DNA from 4 places in the Kitasatospora sp. NPDC058190 genome. Region 1 is predicted to be linked to each of the others. Evidence: riboswitches for the same ligand, from Rfam matches in the RefSeq annotation. Region 1 holds a riboswitch; each other region holds the start of a gene.
What was found. Region 1 has a riboswitch for cyclic di-AMP ahead of ACFVWU_RS15165 (CAP domain-containing protein). Riboswitches for the same ligand answer to the same signal wherever they lie in the genome.
Positions count from the first base shown of each region.

Region 2: it holds a riboswitch for cyclic di-AMP, as region 1 does, so the genes downstream of both, ACFVWU_RS04110 (transglycosylase family protein) here and ACFVWU_RS15165 (CAP domain-containing protein) in region 1, are expected to answer to the same signal.
Region 3: it holds a riboswitch for cyclic di-AMP, as region 1 does, so the genes downstream of both, ACFVWU_RS28305 (hypothetical protein) here and ACFVWU_RS15165 (CAP domain-containing protein) in region 1, are expected to answer to the same signal.
Region 4: it holds a riboswitch for cyclic di-AMP, as region 1 does, so the genes downstream of both, ACFVWU_RS12690 (M23 family metallopeptidase) here and ACFVWU_RS15165 (CAP domain-containing protein) in region 1, are expected to answer to the same signal.

Region 1 covers NZ_JBHVVI010000027.1:2,342-6,543, forward strand. The annotation lists gene ACFVWU_RS15155 (cupin domain-containing protein) at 552-893, opposite strand; gene ACFVWU_RS15160 (helix-turn-helix domain-containing protein) at 965-1,945, shown strand; cyclic di-AMP (ydaO/yuaA leader) riboswitch at 2,220-2,388, shown strand; gene ACFVWU_RS15165 (CAP domain-containing protein) at 2,391-3,329, shown strand; partial or broken gene ACFVWU_RS15170 (RacP protein) at 3,463-3,555, opposite strand; partial or broken gene ACFVWU_RS15175 (DUF6192 family protein) at 3,559-3,657, opposite strand; gene ACFVWU_RS15180 (hypothetical protein) at 3,671-4,198, shown strand.
Region 2 covers NZ_JBHVVI010000006.1:9,122-13,323, reverse strand. The annotation lists gene ACFVWU_RS04115 (hypothetical protein) at 7-207, opposite strand; gene ACFVWU_RS04110 (transglycosylase family protein) at 454-1,719, opposite strand; cyclic di-AMP (ydaO/yuaA leader) riboswitch at 1,706-1,868, opposite strand; gene ACFVWU_RS04105 (hypothetical protein) at 2,420-3,370, opposite strand; gene ACFVWU_RS04100 (DUF397 domain-containing protein) at 3,928-4,191, shown strand.
Region 3 covers NZ_JBHVVI010000071.1:26,656-30,857, reverse strand. The annotation lists gene ACFVWU_RS28315 (alpha/beta hydrolase) at 1-529, shown strand, start outside; gene ACFVWU_RS28310 (MoaF N-terminal domain-containing protein) at 612-941, opposite strand; cyclic di-AMP (ydaO/yuaA leader) riboswitch at 1,432-1,595, shown strand; gene ACFVWU_RS28305 (hypothetical protein) at 1,598-2,971, shown strand; gene ACFVWU_RS28300 (hypothetical protein) at 3,062-3,562, opposite strand; gene ACFVWU_RS28295 (IclR family transcriptional regulator) at 3,893-4,202, opposite strand, start outside.
Region 4 covers NZ_JBHVVI010000020.1:87,948-92,149, forward strand. The annotation lists gene ACFVWU_RS12675 (TetR/AcrR family transcriptional regulator) at 320-907, opposite strand; gene ACFVWU_RS12680 (alpha/beta fold hydrolase) at 963-1,787, opposite strand; gene ACFVWU_RS12685 (YiaA/YiaB family inner membrane protein) at 1,883-2,173, opposite strand; cyclic di-AMP (ydaO/yuaA leader) riboswitch at 2,370-2,528, shown strand; gene ACFVWU_RS12690 (M23 family metallopeptidase) at 2,541-3,389, shown strand; gene ACFVWU_RS12695 (hypothetical protein) at 3,464-4,202, opposite strand, start outside.

The DNA of each region.
Region 1 (4,202 bases):
GGAGCCGGCCGGGGCATGGACGGGCGCTTCCACAGCTGGGTCGCCACCGACGGCACCACCGTAGCCTGGGCGGCCCGGGGCGGCTCCCGGGGCCCGGGCCAGGAGGCTCGCCGTGGCCGTCGGTGGTGCCGGTGTACAGCCCGGTGCCGTCGGGGCCGTTGGCCAGGACCACCCAGTGCCCGTTCGCGGCGACCGGGGTGGCCATGCCGTTGGGGATGCCCGGCAGCAGGGTACGGCTGTCCATGCCGAGCCGGTGCTGCCAGCCGGGGCGGATCCCGTGGGCGTCGAAGGCGGCGTCCAGCGCGTGCAGTTGGCAAGGCCGCGGGCGGTGACCTCGATCGCGTCGCCGAAGTAGTCGGCGATCCCGTCGTTCTGGGCGGTGCGCCGGCACGGCGGCCGGCGCACCGCCCATAATAGGCAGTCCGGCGACATATGTCGATCGACTGTCCATGTGGCCGCCCATGGGCGCGCAGTGCCGCCCCACTCCCGTCCACGTCCGTGCGCGGGCGATCCGTTCAAGGCCGCACCCGTCGCCAACCCCTGGTGGCCCGTCAGGCGGAGCCCAGGGTGATCCCGAGCATCCGCGCGCCGGTCTCGGTGCGCGGCCGATGGCTGCTGCCCGGCGCGAACACCACGTAACTGCCCGCCGGATGGCGCTCGTCCCCCTCGATCACCTCGCCGCTGAGCACGTAGTAGCGCTCCTCGGTGTGGTGCACGTCCACCTCCGGCCACTGGCTGCCCGGCGCGAAGTCGATCAGCCAGCCGCGCGCGTACCCGGTGGCCGTCAGCCGCCGCCGCACGATCCCCGGCCCCACCGCGACCGGCTCCACGTCCCCGGCCAGCAGCGTCGTCTTCAGCCCGTCGTTTCCGTCGTTTCCGTCGTTCTCGCTCATGTCCCCACTGTGGCCGCCGCCGCCCCCACCGCCCCAGAGTCCGAAAAGACATCCTCAGGTACATTCCTGCCATGGACGCCTCCGCTGCGAACCCGGCCCGCCACCGCGTGGTGGCCCTGCTCGGCGCGCCCCAGGCGCCCTTCGAACTCGCCTGCGCCGCCGAGGCCTTCGGCACCGAACGCGCCGGACTGCCCTCCTACTACGACTTCACCCTGTGCGCCCGGACCCCCGGCCCGGTGCCGACCACCCTCGGCGTCCCGCTGCTGGTCCACGCGGGCCTGGAGGCGCTGGAGCGGGCCGACACCGTGGTCGTCCCCGGCTGGCAGCCGCCCGGCTCCCCGGTACCGTCCGCCGTCCTGGACGCGCTGCGCGCCGCCCACGCCCGCGGCGCCCGGATCGTGTCCATCTGCAGCGGCGCCTTCGTCCTGGCCCAGGCCGGACTGCTGGACGGGCGCCGCGCCACCACCCACTGGGCCCGCACCGCCCAACTCGCCGCCGAGTACCCGGCCCTGACGGTCGACCGGGACGTGCTGTACGTCGACCACGGCGACGTCGCCACCAGCGCCGGATCCGGCGCGGGCATCGACCTGTGCCTGCACCTGCTGCGCCGCGACCACGGCGCGGCCTACGCCGCCCAGGTCGCCCGGCACATGGTGCTGCCCCCGCACCGCGAGGGCAGCCAGCTGCAGTACGCCGCCGTCCCGGCGCCCGCCCGGGCGGACGAGTCGCTGGCCCCACTGCTGGAGTGGGCCGAGGAACACCTGGGGGAGCGGCTGGCCGTGGAGGATCTCGCCGCCCGCGCCGGGCTCTCCGGGCGCACCCTGGCCCGGCGCTTCGCCGAGCAGCTGGGCACCAGCCCCGGCCAGTGGCTGCTGGCCCGGCGCGTCGACGCCGCCCGGGTGCTGCTGGAGCAGACCGACCTGCCGGTGGAGGCCGTCGCCGTGCGGGTCGGCCTGGCCTCCGCCGTCAACCTGCGCCGCCGCTTCCGCGCCGCCCTCGGCACCACCCCCGGTGCCTACCGCCGTACCTTCGGCAGCGCCCGCGCCGACTGAGTACCGGGTGCTCGGCGGGCTCGGAGACGTGATCGCCGAGGGGGGCGGTGGCCGTCGCGACCGGCATCGACAGCCGGGAGGGTTGTCCGATTCATGTATTTATGCGGCGCTTTGTCAGCCAATGTGGCATTCCATCAGATCTTTGCCGAATTTTCGTGTGATGTGGATGATACGAACTTGTGTCTTCCGGGTCGATCTGCCTAGCGTTCGACCTGTTCGCACCTGCGGACCCTGCCGCCGGGACGCCGAGTCCTGTCCACCGGTCGGCCGGACGTCGAGCAGTGCACCGGGCAGGAGCGGGGGAACCAGGTAGTTCGCCGCGCCCTGCTCGGTCCGTTCGCGGACGAGACGGGTGTGGCTAGGGGTGAAGCCGCTGCGTGCGGCCGGGCTACCTCACGGCCCGAACCCGACAGCTCACCTCGCAGGCGTCGCAGAGGGACGCCCCATGCTGACTTCAAGTACCGGCCGGCATCGCCGTGCGCGCCGGAGACACACCCCGCGTCTGGCCGCCACCGTCGGGATCGCCGGTGCCGGCCTCATGCTGCCGCTGCTGAGCGCGAGCGGAGCCTCCGCCGCGCCCGGCTCCCACACGTACGCGAGCCACGTCGGGTGGCAGGTGCACCACCAGCACCGGCACCAGAGCGACTCCGATGGTCAGCACCGCCACCAGGCCGACCCGCACGCGGCGGGGCCCTCCGCTGCGGCCTCGGCCGAAGCCTCGCACGCCTCACCGTCGCCGTCCGCCCCGGCCTCCCACGCTCCGGAATCCGCGACCGCGCGCCCCGGCGGCGAGTCCCAGGGCTCCCACTCGGCGCGGCCCTCCGCTCCGGCTCCGGCCCCGGTGTTCCACACGTCCGCGCCGTCGTCCCCGTCCGTCCCGGCCACGCACGCCCCCGCCCCCGCGGCCACACCCACCGCCCCGGCTGCGCAGACCGCCCCGGCTGCACAGACCGGTTCGAGCTCGGACGCCGTGCAGCAGGTCCTCAAACTGATCAACCAGGCGCGAGCCGCCCAGGGCCTGCCCGCCTACACCATCACGTCGGGGCTGACCAGCAGCGCCGGGGCCCACGACCAGACGATGGCCGGCGGCTGCGGCATGTCCCACCAGTGCCCGGGCGAGGCCGAGTTGGGGGCGCGGGAGACGGCCGCAGGCGTCCAGTGGAACGCCGTCGGGGAGAACATAGGCTACGGCAACGGGGTCTCCACCTCGGCCCAGGACATCGCCGCCATGGCGGTCAGCCTGACCCAGGACATGCTGAACGAGACGCCGCCGAACGACGGCCACCGCAAGAACATCCTCAGCAGCGAGTTCACCCACATCGGCATCGCCGTCCACCGGGATGCCAGTGGAACCGTCTGGCTCACCCAGGACTTCTCCAACTGACCCGTCCGTCAAGGACGTAGGACGAGCCTGACCACGGACCCCGATCCACCGGGCCCTACGTCGTACCGCCCCACAGCGGTGCCACCACGCCGGGGCGCAGCGGGATCGCCCCGGCCTGGTGGACGCGGTCGGTCAGCCCGGCGGGGCGGGCCTCGAAGAGGACTTTGCGGACGGTGTCGGCGTGCCGTTCGGCGGCCGCCGACCTGCGCTCGGAGGCGCGGGGCATCGCCTACTCACCCTGGAGCAGGCGGGCCGGCTCGCCGTCCATGTCGACCTTCCCGGTGTCGACCGCGGTCTCGATCCAGTCGGGGGTCGCTCGCACCCGCGCCCAGAGCGGCCTGATGGCCGACCACGCCGCCGAGACCCTCGCCCTGTGCGACCTCATCGGCGAACTCATCGACGGCGTCAGCGAGTTCTCCGACACCTTCGCCGAACGCGCGGCCGGCCTCGCGGTCACCTACCCCGGCGCCCCCGACGCCCACCCGCTGACCGGCACCCGCGCCCCCGACCTGCGCTGGGACACCACCGGCCTGTTCACCCTGCTGCGCCCCGGCCGCCCCGTCCTGCTCGACCTCGCCGGCGAGGTCGAGCAGGACGAACTCGCCCGCCCGGGCCCGACCCTGCACAGCGGCCCGCCCAGCCGCCCCACCCCGCCTGGCACGACGTCACCGCGGCCCTCGTGCGCCCCGACGGGCACCTGGCCTGGCTCACCGAGGAGCCCGACGTCCCGTCCGCGGCTCGAACCGCCCTCGCGGCCTGAGCGCTCCCGGTACGGCCGGACACGGCGGGGCCCGCTGGCCCGCCACGACCGGGACCGTGCCCCGGCTCCCTGTCGCGCGGTCACCGGACCGCTGTGGCCCGGGCGGTGAACCG
Region 2 (4,202 bases), on a different contig from region 1:
GTCCGGTCAGCCCTCCTGGGCGGCCGGGCGGTCGGCGGTGAGCCGATGGCCGTCGGCCGCGTCGCCGGTCCGGGTCTCGGTGCGGCGGCCGCGAGCCAGGTAGTCGCGCAGGATCAGTTCGACCGCGTCCTGCGGGCTCTTGGTGCCGGAGAGCAGCATCGCGTCTATCGCGAGGTTCGCGTCGAGCGTGACGGTGACCTGGGCCATGGTGACTCCTCCTCGGGTGCAGAGCAGCAGCATGCCCGTCGGGCCGGGGTTTCACCATGCGAATGCGCCGAAACCCCCGGGGAGGAGCGACCAGACTCTCCCCGGGGGTGGCGGGTGGTCAGCGTTCGGACGACGGCTGACAGATGTTGAAATCTGTTATCTGAAATCTGTTACCTGTCAGCTGTTCTCTGTTGTCCGTCAGCTGTGGGCCCGTGGTTGTGGGCGTGTGGGCCCGTGGGCCGTTGCTCAGACCCGGCCGGCGAAGTCCGGGGCCCAGTTGGCGATGGTCTGCTCGCGCACGCCCGAGCTCGGGTTGGCGGCCTCGACGTACTTGCCGCCGCCGATGTAGATCGCGACGTGGTACACGCCGGAGTTCTGGCCGTTGTTCGACCAGAACAGCAGGTCGCCCGGCTGCAGGCTGTCCAGCGAGACGTGGGTGCTGGCGGCGGCCTGGTCGGCGGCGACGCGCGGGATGTTGATGCCCGCGGCGCGCAGCGCGGCCTGGGTCAGGCCGGAGCAGTCCCAGCCGCCGTTGCCGGTGCCGCCGTAGACGTAGGCCTGGCCGACCTTGGACTCGGCGAAGGACACCGCGGCGGCCATGCTGCCGGTGGCGGCCTGGGCGGCCGGCTTGGCGACCGGCTTGGTGGCCGGCTTGGTGGCCGGCTTGGCGACCGGCTTCGAGGCCTGGGTCAGGGCGGTCGGCTTGGCGTTCACGGCACCGCCGTTCGCGGCCTGGCCGGCCTTCTGGGAGCGGTTGAACCAGCCGAAGTCCGAGCCGGAGGTGGACGAGGAGGACTTGTCGGCCTGGGCCTTGACACCGTCACCGAAGGTCAGGCGCTGGCCCGGGTAGATGGTGTCCGGGCCCTCGGTGAGGGTGGCGCGGTTGAGGTCGTACAGGTGCTGCCAACCGCCCTGGACGTTGTTCTTCGCGGCGATCGAGGACAGCCAGTCGCCCTCGACGACGGTGTAGTCGGTGGACGACTGCGCCTGCTGCTGGGCGGGCGCGGCCGGCGTGGCGGGCTTCGCGGCCGGGGCCTGGTTCTGCGCGGGCTTGGCGGCGGCCGGGGCGGCGGGCTTGGCGGCCGTGCCGGCGGAGGTGTCGACGGCGGCCGGGGCGCCGCTCTTGGTCAGGCCGGCCTGGACCGAGCAGACGGGCCAGGCGCCGGGGCCCTGCGAGGCGAGGACCTTCTCGGCGATGGCGATCTGCTGGTCCTTGGTGGCCTGGTTGGCCTGCGGGGCGTACGCGGTACCGCCGAAGGCGGCCCAGGTGCTGGAGGTGAACTGCAGGCCGCCGTAGAAGCCGTTGCCGGTGTTGATGCTCCAGTTGCCGCTGCTCTCGCACTGGGCGACCTTGTCCCAGGTGGCGACGGGGGCGGCGTTGGCGGTGCCGTTGGTGAGGCACGGGATGGTGAGACCGACGCCCGCGACGCCGAGGGCGGCGATCACGCGACGGGTACGGCCGGACAGGCGGGTGCCGTTGGTGGGCAGCATGAAGACGCGGTCCTCTCCCACGCCTGCGAGGTGAGCTGTCGGATTCGGGCTGGAGTTGCCCGGCCGCGCTGTGGGCGCGGCTTCACCCCTAGCCCTGGACCGTTCCGAGGAGCGGCCCGGGGCGACTTACCTGTGGTTCCCCCGCTCCTGCCGTGATGCGTTTTCGCGCTGCCAGGACATCCGACGGCAGGACTCGGCGTCGCGGATGAACTGGGTCCGTGTGGTCACGAACGGGGAGCACGTTAAGCAGACTTAAGTTCAAACTGCAAATATCTGTGACGCGCATCACGGTTTAGCGGAAACTGCCAAATTGGACACGAACCATGATCGTAAATGATCGTTTTTCGGTAATGCCGCTGTGGATTCCCGCAATTGTCTCCACTTCAGAAGTGAAGTGACGGGGCGTGGAGGCGCGCGGTGGCGCGCCGGTCGCGACGGGGGGTGGGCGTGAATCGAGCGCCGGAATACGCGCCCAGCATTTCTGCCGAAAGGCGACAAAACGGACATTGCGCACTATCGTCTTTTAGCTCCGATAACTCCCGCAATTCCCTGCCTGGACAAGCTGCGGGGCGAGCCGGAGGTGGACGGGGCGGGCGGAGGAGGAGCGGCGGGAAAGGGCGAGCCGCAGGGCGGGCCGACGGCAAGCCGAAGGGCCCGGAACGCGATCGTTCCGGGCCCTTCGGTACGAGGGACGGTGCTACAGGCGGTCGGCGGGCGTCCGCTAGGCCTCCACGGGCCCCTGGGCGGCCGCGTGGGCGCCACGGGAGCCCTCCTCGGCCCCGGCGGCGGCCGCGGCCTCCGCCTCGGCCTGGGCCAGCTCCTCCGGCGTCGGCGTCGGCAGCGCGGCCAGGTAGGTGGAGGCGATCAGCTGGCCGACGGTCGGGTAGGCGCCCAGCGGCGCGGCCGACGGGCAGCCGGTCTCCTCGGCGGCCGTGGCGAGCAGCTCCGAGTCCGCCTCGGGCCCGATCACCAGCGGGGCCAGCGCCGGGCGCTGGGAGCCGGTCTCCTTGAGGTGGTTGACGGCGTCGGCCACCGAGCCGGGGACGTCGAGCGCCGCGGCGACGACCGGAACGGCCAGTCGGGCGGCCAGCAGCACGCCGGTGATGCCGGCAGCGGCGGCCGCGTCCTCGCCGCCGACGGTGGTCAGGACCACGCCGTCCGCGGCGGTCGCGATGGCGAACAGCCGGGCCCGGTCGGCCCGGGCCAGCCCGGCCTCGGACAGCCGCACGTGCACGGCCTCGGCCAGCAGCGGGTGCGGGCCCAGTGTGTCGGTGACGGTCGCGCCGTACTCGGCGGCGAGGGCGTGAAGCCCGGTCAGGAAGTCGTGCGGCCCGGGCACCAGCGGTACCACGACGGGCGCCGCCAGGCCGGCCTCGGCGGCCTCGGCCAGCAGCTCGGCGACGGTGCGGTCGTCCCCGCCCTCGCTCTCGGCGCCGTCGGTCGGGAGGTAGCCGACCGCGGCCTGGACGCCGGCGTGCTCGCTGCGGACGATCGAGAGCAGTTCCTCGACGACCGAGCGGGACTCGGGCCCGGCGGTCGCGGGTACGGCGAGCACCAGGGCCGGCGAGCCGGTGCGGATCTCGGGGCGCTCGGGACGGCGGTGGCGCCCCCGCGCACGGGAGCCTGGAGTACGGACGGGCAGTGGCGCGCCCGGGATGGCTGCGGTGCTCATGCCGGAGATCGTAGGACATCGGCCCGTCAGGCCTGCAGTCGGCTGCCGTACGGGTTTCGGGTGGTCGCGGTGCGAAGGTCGTGTCTCCGTCGTCGCGGTCCGGGCGGTTTGCCTACAATCCGGACATTCCTCGCCCAACCCCCGGGTGGACGCCCGTAGTCGCCCTGACGTGTCCCGTGGGGCATCGCGTTGCACCTGCGGCGCGTGAGATGTCTCACAGTCGGAGGGCGGCCTGACGGAGGGTCACGGCGGCGCGACTCCCGGCATTCGAAGATCAACATTCAGCGGGGGGCCGCTCACGGCCGGTTATCGAATGCTCGTCGATTCAGTCGGCTATGTCCGTTTACGTACCGTCAGGAGAAGGGTCCGTGAAGAGTTCGGGGCCGCCGGCAAAAGGCCTCGTGCACCTGCAATGTCCCGTGCTGATGCACGTGCACTGCGGCTATCATCGCGTCAAGTGAGGCGTTGTGCCGGACCGGTACGGGGCCGGTCCGTTCCTTCGACGGTGCCGGGGCGCCGCGCTGGACGACAACTCCGGAGCTCTTCGGGAGACTTCTATGCACGACTCGCAGGACACGCACAGCTCGGACCACACCTACAACGGGATGGCCGCCGCCGACCTCAAGGGGGTGGTCTGGCAGAAGAGCCGGCACAGCAACTCCCAGGGCAACTGCGTCGAGTTCGCGGCCCTGCCCGGCGGCGAGGTGGCGATGCGCAACTCGCGCTTCCCGGACGGTCCGGCGCTCATCTACACCCGGGCCGAGATCGCCGCCCTGCTGCTGGGGGCCAAGGACGGGGAGTTCGACCACCTGGCGGTCTGACCGGTCGCCGC
Region 3 (4,202 bases), on a different contig from region 1:
GGACACCGAGTGCGAGGACATCCCGAACGGTGCCCAGTCCGACACCTACTTCAGCAAGGACGTCCCCTCGGCGATCCAGGCGAGCTTCCGGGTCTCGACCGACCCGCAGGCCTGGGCCTTCATGGGCAACTCGACCGGTGGCTACTGCGCACTCAAGCTGGCGATGCGCCACCCGGACATCTTCCCGACCGCCGTCGCCCTGTCCGCCTACTACGACGCCGCTGACGACCCGACCACCGGCGACCTCTTCGGCGGCAGCAAGCAGCGCCGCGACGAGGCCAACCTGATGTGGCGGCTGAAGAACATGCCCCAGCCGAAGGTCTCCGTGCTGCTGGCCGGTACCAAGAAGGGCGACGGCAACTACCGGCAGGACACCGAGGCCTTCATCGACGCGGCGCACAGCCCGATGAAGGTCTCCTTCAGCATGCTGGAGAAGGGCGGTCACAACTTCGAGACCTGGAGCGCGCTGCTGCCGTCCTCGTTGGAGTGGCTGTCCGACCACCTCAAGGTGCCGAACCAGGCCGTCTGACGCCGGACGGACCGAGAACCTGAGCGTGAACTGAGCCCCCGGAGCCAGCGGCTCCGGGGGCTCAGTTCACGCTCAGCCTGGCTCAGGCCACCCGCTCCAGCGTTCCCGCGTGCAGCTGCCCGACCCGGCCGCCCTCGCCCTCGAAGGTCCAGAAGGCCCGCACGGTCAGCTTGTTGAGGTCCATGACGTGGCTGACGGTGATCCCGCTCTGCTCCGTCCAGCTGACGAAGTAGATCTCCGGCGCGACCTCGGCGACGTGCAGCAGCACGTCCTCCCACTGGCCCGCCGACTCGCCGAGGCCCTCCCAGCGCAGCCGCTTGCCGTCGGCCGAGTAGGTGTTGCGGAAGGCCGCGCCGTTGTCGGCCCGGAAGACGTAGGTACGGCCGGCGAAGGCGGGCAGGGACGCGGTCATGGTGGGGCGGGACCTCTTTTCGGGAGCGTGGGGCGGACCGTGCGGGGCGTGCAGGCCGTACAGGCGGTGCAGGTCGTACGGGTCGTGCGGATCGGGCTCGGGTACTTGTGCACGGCGGAAAATGTCAGGGCTCCAATTTATCCGACCGGGCCGACTTGGGCGGCCCCGCGCCACGGAACTGTCCGCGACCGCGCCACCCGTCGCGGTGTGTGACCGGCACATGGGCGTCGCCCGCCGCACCTGTTTCGGCAGCGGCGAGCTCTACTCCGCTCGATCGCCGCGCTCGATCGCCGCGCTTGATCGCCGTGCTTGATCGGCGCTTTTGATCAACTCGGCCACCACACGCCGTCGTTGATCGACACCACTGTGAGCTGTGCGACAACCGGCCCGACGGAGTTGTCCGTTCGGGGACGGCCTGCCTAGCCTGCAACGGTCGTCCGCTCTTGCGGACCCCGCCGCCGGGACGCCGAGTCCTGTCCACCCGCCGGCGGGTAACCGAGCACCACAGCGGACGGGAGCGGGGGAACCAAGGTCAGCGCCCGGCCCGTGCGTTCTCGCGCTCGGGCCGCGGCTAGGGGTGAAGCCGCTCCACAGGCGGCCGGGCAACTGCAGCCCGAATCCGACAGCTCACCTCGCAGGCGTCGCAGAGGACTCCCATGCATCAGCCTGCCCGCCGCCGCGCGCCGCGCCATGCCCGTCCGTCCCACCGCGGCCGCAACGCTGCCCTTGCCGCCACCGGGGCGCTCGCCATCAGCGGTGCCGGCCTGCTCGGACTGCCGTCCGTCTCCGGCGCCCAGGCCGCCACCGGCCCGACCGTCACCCAGGACCGGCTCGTCCCCGCCACCATGGTCGCGGGCAAGGCCACCACCGCCTCGCTCGGCCTGCACTCCTCCTCTTGCTTCGTCGCCAAGACCGTCGGCGTCGGTGTGCGCGACGCCCGCGGCACCAACCTCGACTTCCCCGGCAACGCCACCAACCTGCAGATCTGCCCGAGCGGAGTCAACTTCACCAGCGGCGCGCGCACCCTGCCCGCCGGGACGTACACCCAGTTCGGCTTCTGGCAGGACTTCGGCAACACCTGGCACAACCTGCCCTCGCAGCAGCTGGTGGTCTCCGCCGCCGGTACGTCGACGCCGACCCCGGCCCCGACCGCCACCCCCAGCGCGAAGCCGTCGCCGACCGCCACCCCGTCGCCGACCGCCACGCCGTCGCCGGCGACCACCCCGTCCGCGGCGACCACCCCGTCCGCGACGACCACCTCCTCCTCGCACACCGCGCCGTCGCTGACCGGTACCGCGAGCGTCGCCGCGAGCCCGAGCACCCCGACGCCGTCCTCCCCGATCGCCGGCAAGTCGCTGACCTGGTCCGACGAGTTCAACGGCCCGATCAACTGGGGTCAGCGCTGGGTCGGCGACAAGAGCACCTCGTACAAGTACGGCAACCACAACCCGGACGACAACAAGCTCGACTGGCTGAACAAGAACAACGTCGCCGTCGCGAACGGAGTCGCCACCTTCACCGCCACTCCCGGCGGGCCCACCCTGGAGAACGGCCAGCAGTCCTGGAACACCGGCTTTCTGACCACCGAGGGCTCCGCCGAGGGCTTCCAGGTCAAGACCGGTGACTATGCCGAGACCCGGGTCAAGCTGCCCTCCGGCACCGGTGCCTGGCCGGCCCTGTGGACGTGGAAGAACGGAAACGGGGAGGTCGACTCCTTCGAGTACCACCCCGACAACCCGAACCTGCTGGAGCTGACCAACCACGTCAACCCCGGCAACCCCGACTACTACACCGACGCGAACGCCATCGCGAAGGACCAGTGGGTGACCATCGGCACCTACTACGGCGCCAACTCGGTCGACTGGTACGTCAACGGCGCCAAGGTGTTCTCGGACGGCAAGGGCGTCGGCGCCAACTGGTCGGCGTACCTGATCCTCAACCTCTCGGTGTGCGCGGGCAAGTACCACCCCGCGCCGAAGGGCAACACCCCGATCACCTTCTCCGCCGACTACGTGCGCGTCTACCGCTAATCGCATCTGCAGTCGATCGCACGTCGCACGTCGCACGTCGCACGTCGCACGCAGCGTACCTAGCGCACGTACCCCTGGAACCAGCCGCTCTCAGGAACCGGCAGCCGTCTCGACCACTGTGAGGTCGAACGGCTGCCGGTTGTTGCGTTCGTCCCGGTCGTCGGGGCTGTGCGCCGCGACCGACCCGCCGGTCAGCGTGCCCGCCGGCAGGTCGGGGGAGAGCCGCACCGGGACGAGCGCGGTCGCGCTGCGCCGCTCCTTCAGCCCGGCTTCGAAGACGCAGCGCACCCACCGGCCGCCCCCCAGCTCCTCGCAGTTCGCGGGGAAGTACGGGCCCTCCGGTGTCACGCCGTTCGGCAGGGTGACGATCACGGTGAACGGTGAGGCCGTGCGCTCCGGGCCGCGGTTCGCGACGAAGGCGTGGATCGTGGTGGTGCCGCCGGGCGGGGCGGCCTCCGGGTCGAGCCGGACCACCTCCAGGTCGGAGTCGGACGGCACGGCGGCCGGGCTCAGCGGCGCGACCCGCAGGTCCGGCCGGGGCGTGGGCCGGGGATCGGGCCGCAGGGCCCAGGACGGTCCGGCAGTCAGCATCGTGAGCGCGCAACCCGCCGCCATGACCGCCGTGAACCCGGCGGCCCGGTCGGACCTGCGGGTCGCGCCGCCGGATCCGCCCCGAAGTCCCGTACGCCTGCCCTGCCTGCGCCCCATCACCGCTCACCGTTTCCTCGCGCTGCGGCCGCCCGCGCAGTCGCGGGCCACGTCCGCACCAGGGTGGCGCAGCGGCGGCCGCCGACACGGCGCAACCCGCCCGCCCGTCCGTCGAACGGGGGACGTCGAACGGGGCCCACCGAACCGGGGGACGTCGAGAGCGGCGGCGGGTTGGATCCATCTCCCGTGCACAGTAGGGCGATTGACCCGGCGTCAGGGAGCGAGGACCTGCCCCAGCCGGGTCGCGATCTGGCGCATCACCGGCACCAGTGAGGAGGCGCCGGCCTGCTCCTCCAGTGCCCGGATCCGGGCCTCCGGGCCGGACACCGAGAGCGCGGTGGGCGTCGGCGCGCCGGGGACCGCGAGCGCGATGCAGCGGACGCCGATCTCCTGCTCCTGGTCGTCGACCACGTAGCCACGCTCGCGCGCCTCGGCGAGCTGGTCCATCAGCTCCTGCGGGTCGGTGACGGTGTACTCGGTGTGCGCCGGCAGCGGGTTGGGGCCCAGGATCGCACGTGCCTCG
Region 4 (4,202 bases), on a different contig from region 1:
CCCTCTCGACTGCGGGCTTTCCGGCTGTCCCGCGCAGGAAGGCGGCGGGCCCGACTTTCCACGGGCTTCCCTGCTCCGCCGGGCTTCCGGACGCTTCGGCGCCAGCCCGGCCCGGGTGTGCGTGGTCCGTCACCCGCCTCGCCCCTCTGGCGCCCCGCTGCCGCGCGAAGCCGGCCGGTTCGACTTCCTCGTACGTGCTCGGTGTCCCCGCTCCGCCCGCTCCGGCCGCGTGGCTGCGGGTGCGCCACCTCGGCCTTGCTGCGATGCCTGCCTTTCCGTGCCTCGCGGCCTCGCGCAGGAAGTCGGCGGGCCCGGCTTCCTACTCCTCCTCCTCCTCCTCCGCCTTCGGCCAGGTGCGGAGGCCGGTGGTGAGGGTGGTGATGAGGCGGTCGTGGGTGGTGGTGAGGTCTTCGGCGAGTTGGAAGGCGCCGGTGATGGAGAGGGAGGCGAAGCCGTGGGCGAGGGAGCGGACGGTGCGGGCGGCGTGGATGGCCTCGGGGCCGTCGAGGCCGTAGGAGCGGAGGACGGCGATGATGACGCCGACGAGGCGGGTGGCCGCGCGGGTGAGGTCGTCGTCGGGCTGGGGGGCCTGGGGGAGGGCGGTGTAGCGGTGCGGGTGTTCGGTGGCGTAGGCCTGGTAGGCGCGAAGAACGGCGGTGACGGCGTCGTCGCCGCTGCGGCCGACCGCGGCCTCGGCGAGCCGGTCGGCCAGTTCCTCGGTGACCCGGACGGCGATCAGCCGGCGCAGTTCGGCCAGGCCTCCGCTGACGTGCTTGTAGAGGGAGGGGGTGGCGACTCCCGCGCGGGCGGCGACGGAGGCCAGGGTGAGGGCCTCGGCGCCCTGCTCGTCGATGAGGGCGAGGGCGTGGTCGACGACCTGGTCCGGGGTCAGTCCTACTCGGGGCATGGGCTCGGTTTCTCCGTACGGCTGCGGTTCGGCGGGCTCGGCGGGATCGGCGGGTTCAGGCGAGCTCGGCGAGGAAGGGCAGCAGGGCGTCGGCGACGGCCTGCGGGTTGTCGGCCATCGGGTAGTGGCCGGACCCCTCGATCATCACCTTCCGGGTGCCGAGCGCCGCGGCCTGACGCTCGGCGACGGCCGCCGGGTCCGGGAAGTCGGGGTCCTTGCTGCCCATCAGGACGAGCGAGGGGCAGCGGACGGCCGCGCACCAGCCGATCGGCGCGGAGTCCCCGGTGACGTGTCCGCGGGTGGCGGTCTTGCGCCCGGGGGTGCGCAGGTCGGCGACCAGCCCGGCCACGTAGGTGTCGAGGTCGGCGGGCCGGGGGCCGGGGAAGGCCATCTTGCGCAGGTAGAAGCCCCAGACGGCGGGCCAGTGGACCATCGCGCTGCCCATGACGGCCATCACGCCGCGCATCAGGGCGTTGGCCTGGTGCTCGACGAAGGCGTCGATCAGCGCGATTCCGGCGACCCGCTGGGGTGCGTCCCCGGCGAGCTTGACCACGGTCGCCCCGGTGTAGGACTGCCCGACCAGGACGGCCCGCTCGATGCCGAGCTGGTCGAGCAGGGCGAGGACGTCGGTGGCGACGGCGGCCGGGCTGTAGTCGTCCCAGACGATCGAGGACTCGCCGAAGCCGCGCACGTCCATGGTGATGACCCGGCGCCCGGCGGTGGCGAGCAGCGGGTGCAGGTGCCGGTAGGCGCGGCGGCTGTCGAGCATTCCGGGGAGCAGGACGACGGGGGTGCCGTCGCCCTGCCGGGTGTCGTCGAAGGCGATCCGGCCGCCGGGGACGTCGAGGTACTGGGTGCTCGGGGTGATGGTGCCGTTCACGGTGGTCCTCCACGGGGTCGGTGCTGCCGATAGCCATAAAGCTATGGCTAATAGCCTTAGCCGTCAACCCCTTCCCCCGGTCTCCCGGGAACGGCTCAGGCCCCCTCGACCCGGAACGGGTCGTGCTCGCTGAGCAGCTTCTCCAGTCGGGCCTGGTCGACCCGGGCGACGGTGTCCGAGGACTCCTGCCGGTCCCGGATCACCTTGGCCAGCGTGAAGGCGGAGGTGACGGTGTAGAGGAGGCCGATCCCGAGGAAGGCCCTGGTCCACCCGCCGACGGGCAGGCAGGCGATCCCGACGGCGAGGGCCGAGCCGGAGATCGCGAACGAGAGGACGGCCTGGACGAAGTACGCGGCCGTGGTGCGTGACTGCATCGGTGCGCTCATGCCGTCAGGATGCGGCGGCGCGGCCGGGCCGCACATGAGTAGGAGTACTCAGATGGGCTGGGCGAACGACGGATCGTTCGTCGGCGTCCGGTCACCTGGCCCCCAGCCGTCCCGGACGGATGGCTTGGAATCAGGGCCTCCTAGGATTAACGTTTGATAACGCAGCGCGGTCGTCAATGCCGTACCCAGACGGCACCGTGCGCCGTCGCCTAATCCCGCCGACCGGCCTCCGGGCAGGTCAGGGAGCCGGGGAACCACGTTCCCTGGGGTGAATCGGCGGGGCCCCGGCCCGGCCGTAGGAGACCTTCCTGCTCCGAACCCGTCAGCTAACCCGGTAGGCGCGAAGGAAGGAAAGGAGCGCGCCTCCGTGGCGTCGACGCACACCCCGGCACACCCGGCCGGCCCCGCAGCCGGTACCCAGCTCCTCGACCCCCCCGGCCCGGACGGAACCGAGTCGCTCGGCACCGACGACTTCGCCCCGGAGGCCGAGGCCAACCGCCACCGGATGCCGCGTCAGACCCGCGGGGCCTCCCCGCTGCTCGGCGTCACCGCCGTCGCCGCCACCCTGGGTGCCACCGGTTTCGCCTCCGCCACCCCGGCCGCCGCGCCCGCCGTCGAGGCCGCGGACGAGGCCCCGGTCACCCTCGCCGCCGACCCCGGCCTCGCGCTCGCCGCCCGCATCCAGCAGCAGGCCGACAGCCAGCGCACCGCCGCCGAGGAGAGCGCCCGCCTGCAGGCCGCGCAGGAGGCCGAGGCGAAGGCCGCCACCAAGGAGGCCGACGCCAAGCGCGCCGCCGACGAGGCCGAGCGCGCCAAGGCCGCCGCCCTCACCCTGCCGGTGAAGGACTACAACCTCTCCGCCCACTACGGCCAGAGCGCCCGCTACTGGGCCCACCTGCACACCGGGCTGGACTTCGCCGCCGACACCGGCACCCCGGTCTACGCGGTGGGCCAGGGCACCATCACCTCGGCCGGCTGGTCCGGCGCGTACGGCTACCGGATCGTCGAGACCCTGCCCGACGGCACCGAGATCTGGTACTGCCACCTCTCCTCGATCATCAAGGGCTCCGGTGCGGTCGGTTCCGGCCAGCAGATCGGCAAGGTCGGCGCGACCGGCAACGTCACCGGCCCGCACCTGCACTTGGAGGTCCGCCCGGGCGGCGGCGCCCCGGTCGACCCGGAGACCTGGCTCCAGCAGCGCGGCCTCACCCCCTGACGGGAGCCCCCGACGAGAACCGGGAGCCCTGACGCGACGCCCGAGGGCCCCGGACACCCGGGGCCCTCGGCCGATCACTGCGCCGACTCCGCCGGCAGCTGCGCCAGGTAGGCGTCGATCTCCTCCGCCCCCGGCTCCGGCGCGAGCTCCGGGAACTCCTCGACCAGCAGCCGCGGCAGCCCCGGCACCGTCCACTCGCCGATCAGGTCGAGCGCCACCTCGGCCGCCGCCGTCTCGAACTCCCCGAAGTCCCCGGCCAGTTCGTCCGGCATCGGCCGTCCCAGCGCGTTCAGCTCGGCCAGGTTGCGGTAGCTGCGCCGCATCAGGCCCTGTTCCAGCAGCCGCCGCGCGCCGTCGGTGGCCATGCCGACCGACAGCACCCGGCCCGGTCCCCAGCCCTGCTCGTCCGGTTCGTCCAGCCAGCCGGTCGGCACCAGCGCCTCGAACCCGGCCAGCCGCTCCTCCTCGCCGAGCCCGGCGAAGCCGGCCAGCCAGTCCCGCACCGCCGCCCCGTCCGTGGTGTCCACCCCGTGGGCGTGCAGCAGCACCGCGTACAGCCGCGGCCAGGTGACCAGGTCGGCGCGGCGCAGCAGTCCGGCCGCGACCTCGCCCTGCCACTCGGCCTCGGCGTGCAGCCGCTCCTGGCGCTTGGCGTTGAGCCGCTTCGCCGCCCGCTGGTGGTCGACCAGCAGCCGTACGGCGTCGCCGTACGCGAGCGGGTCCGCTTCCGGGGCGGGTTGGACGTAGAGGTGGAGCCGCTCGTACAGCAGGTGCTCCACCGCGTTGGAGGTCAGTTCGGGCCAGCCGTCGTGC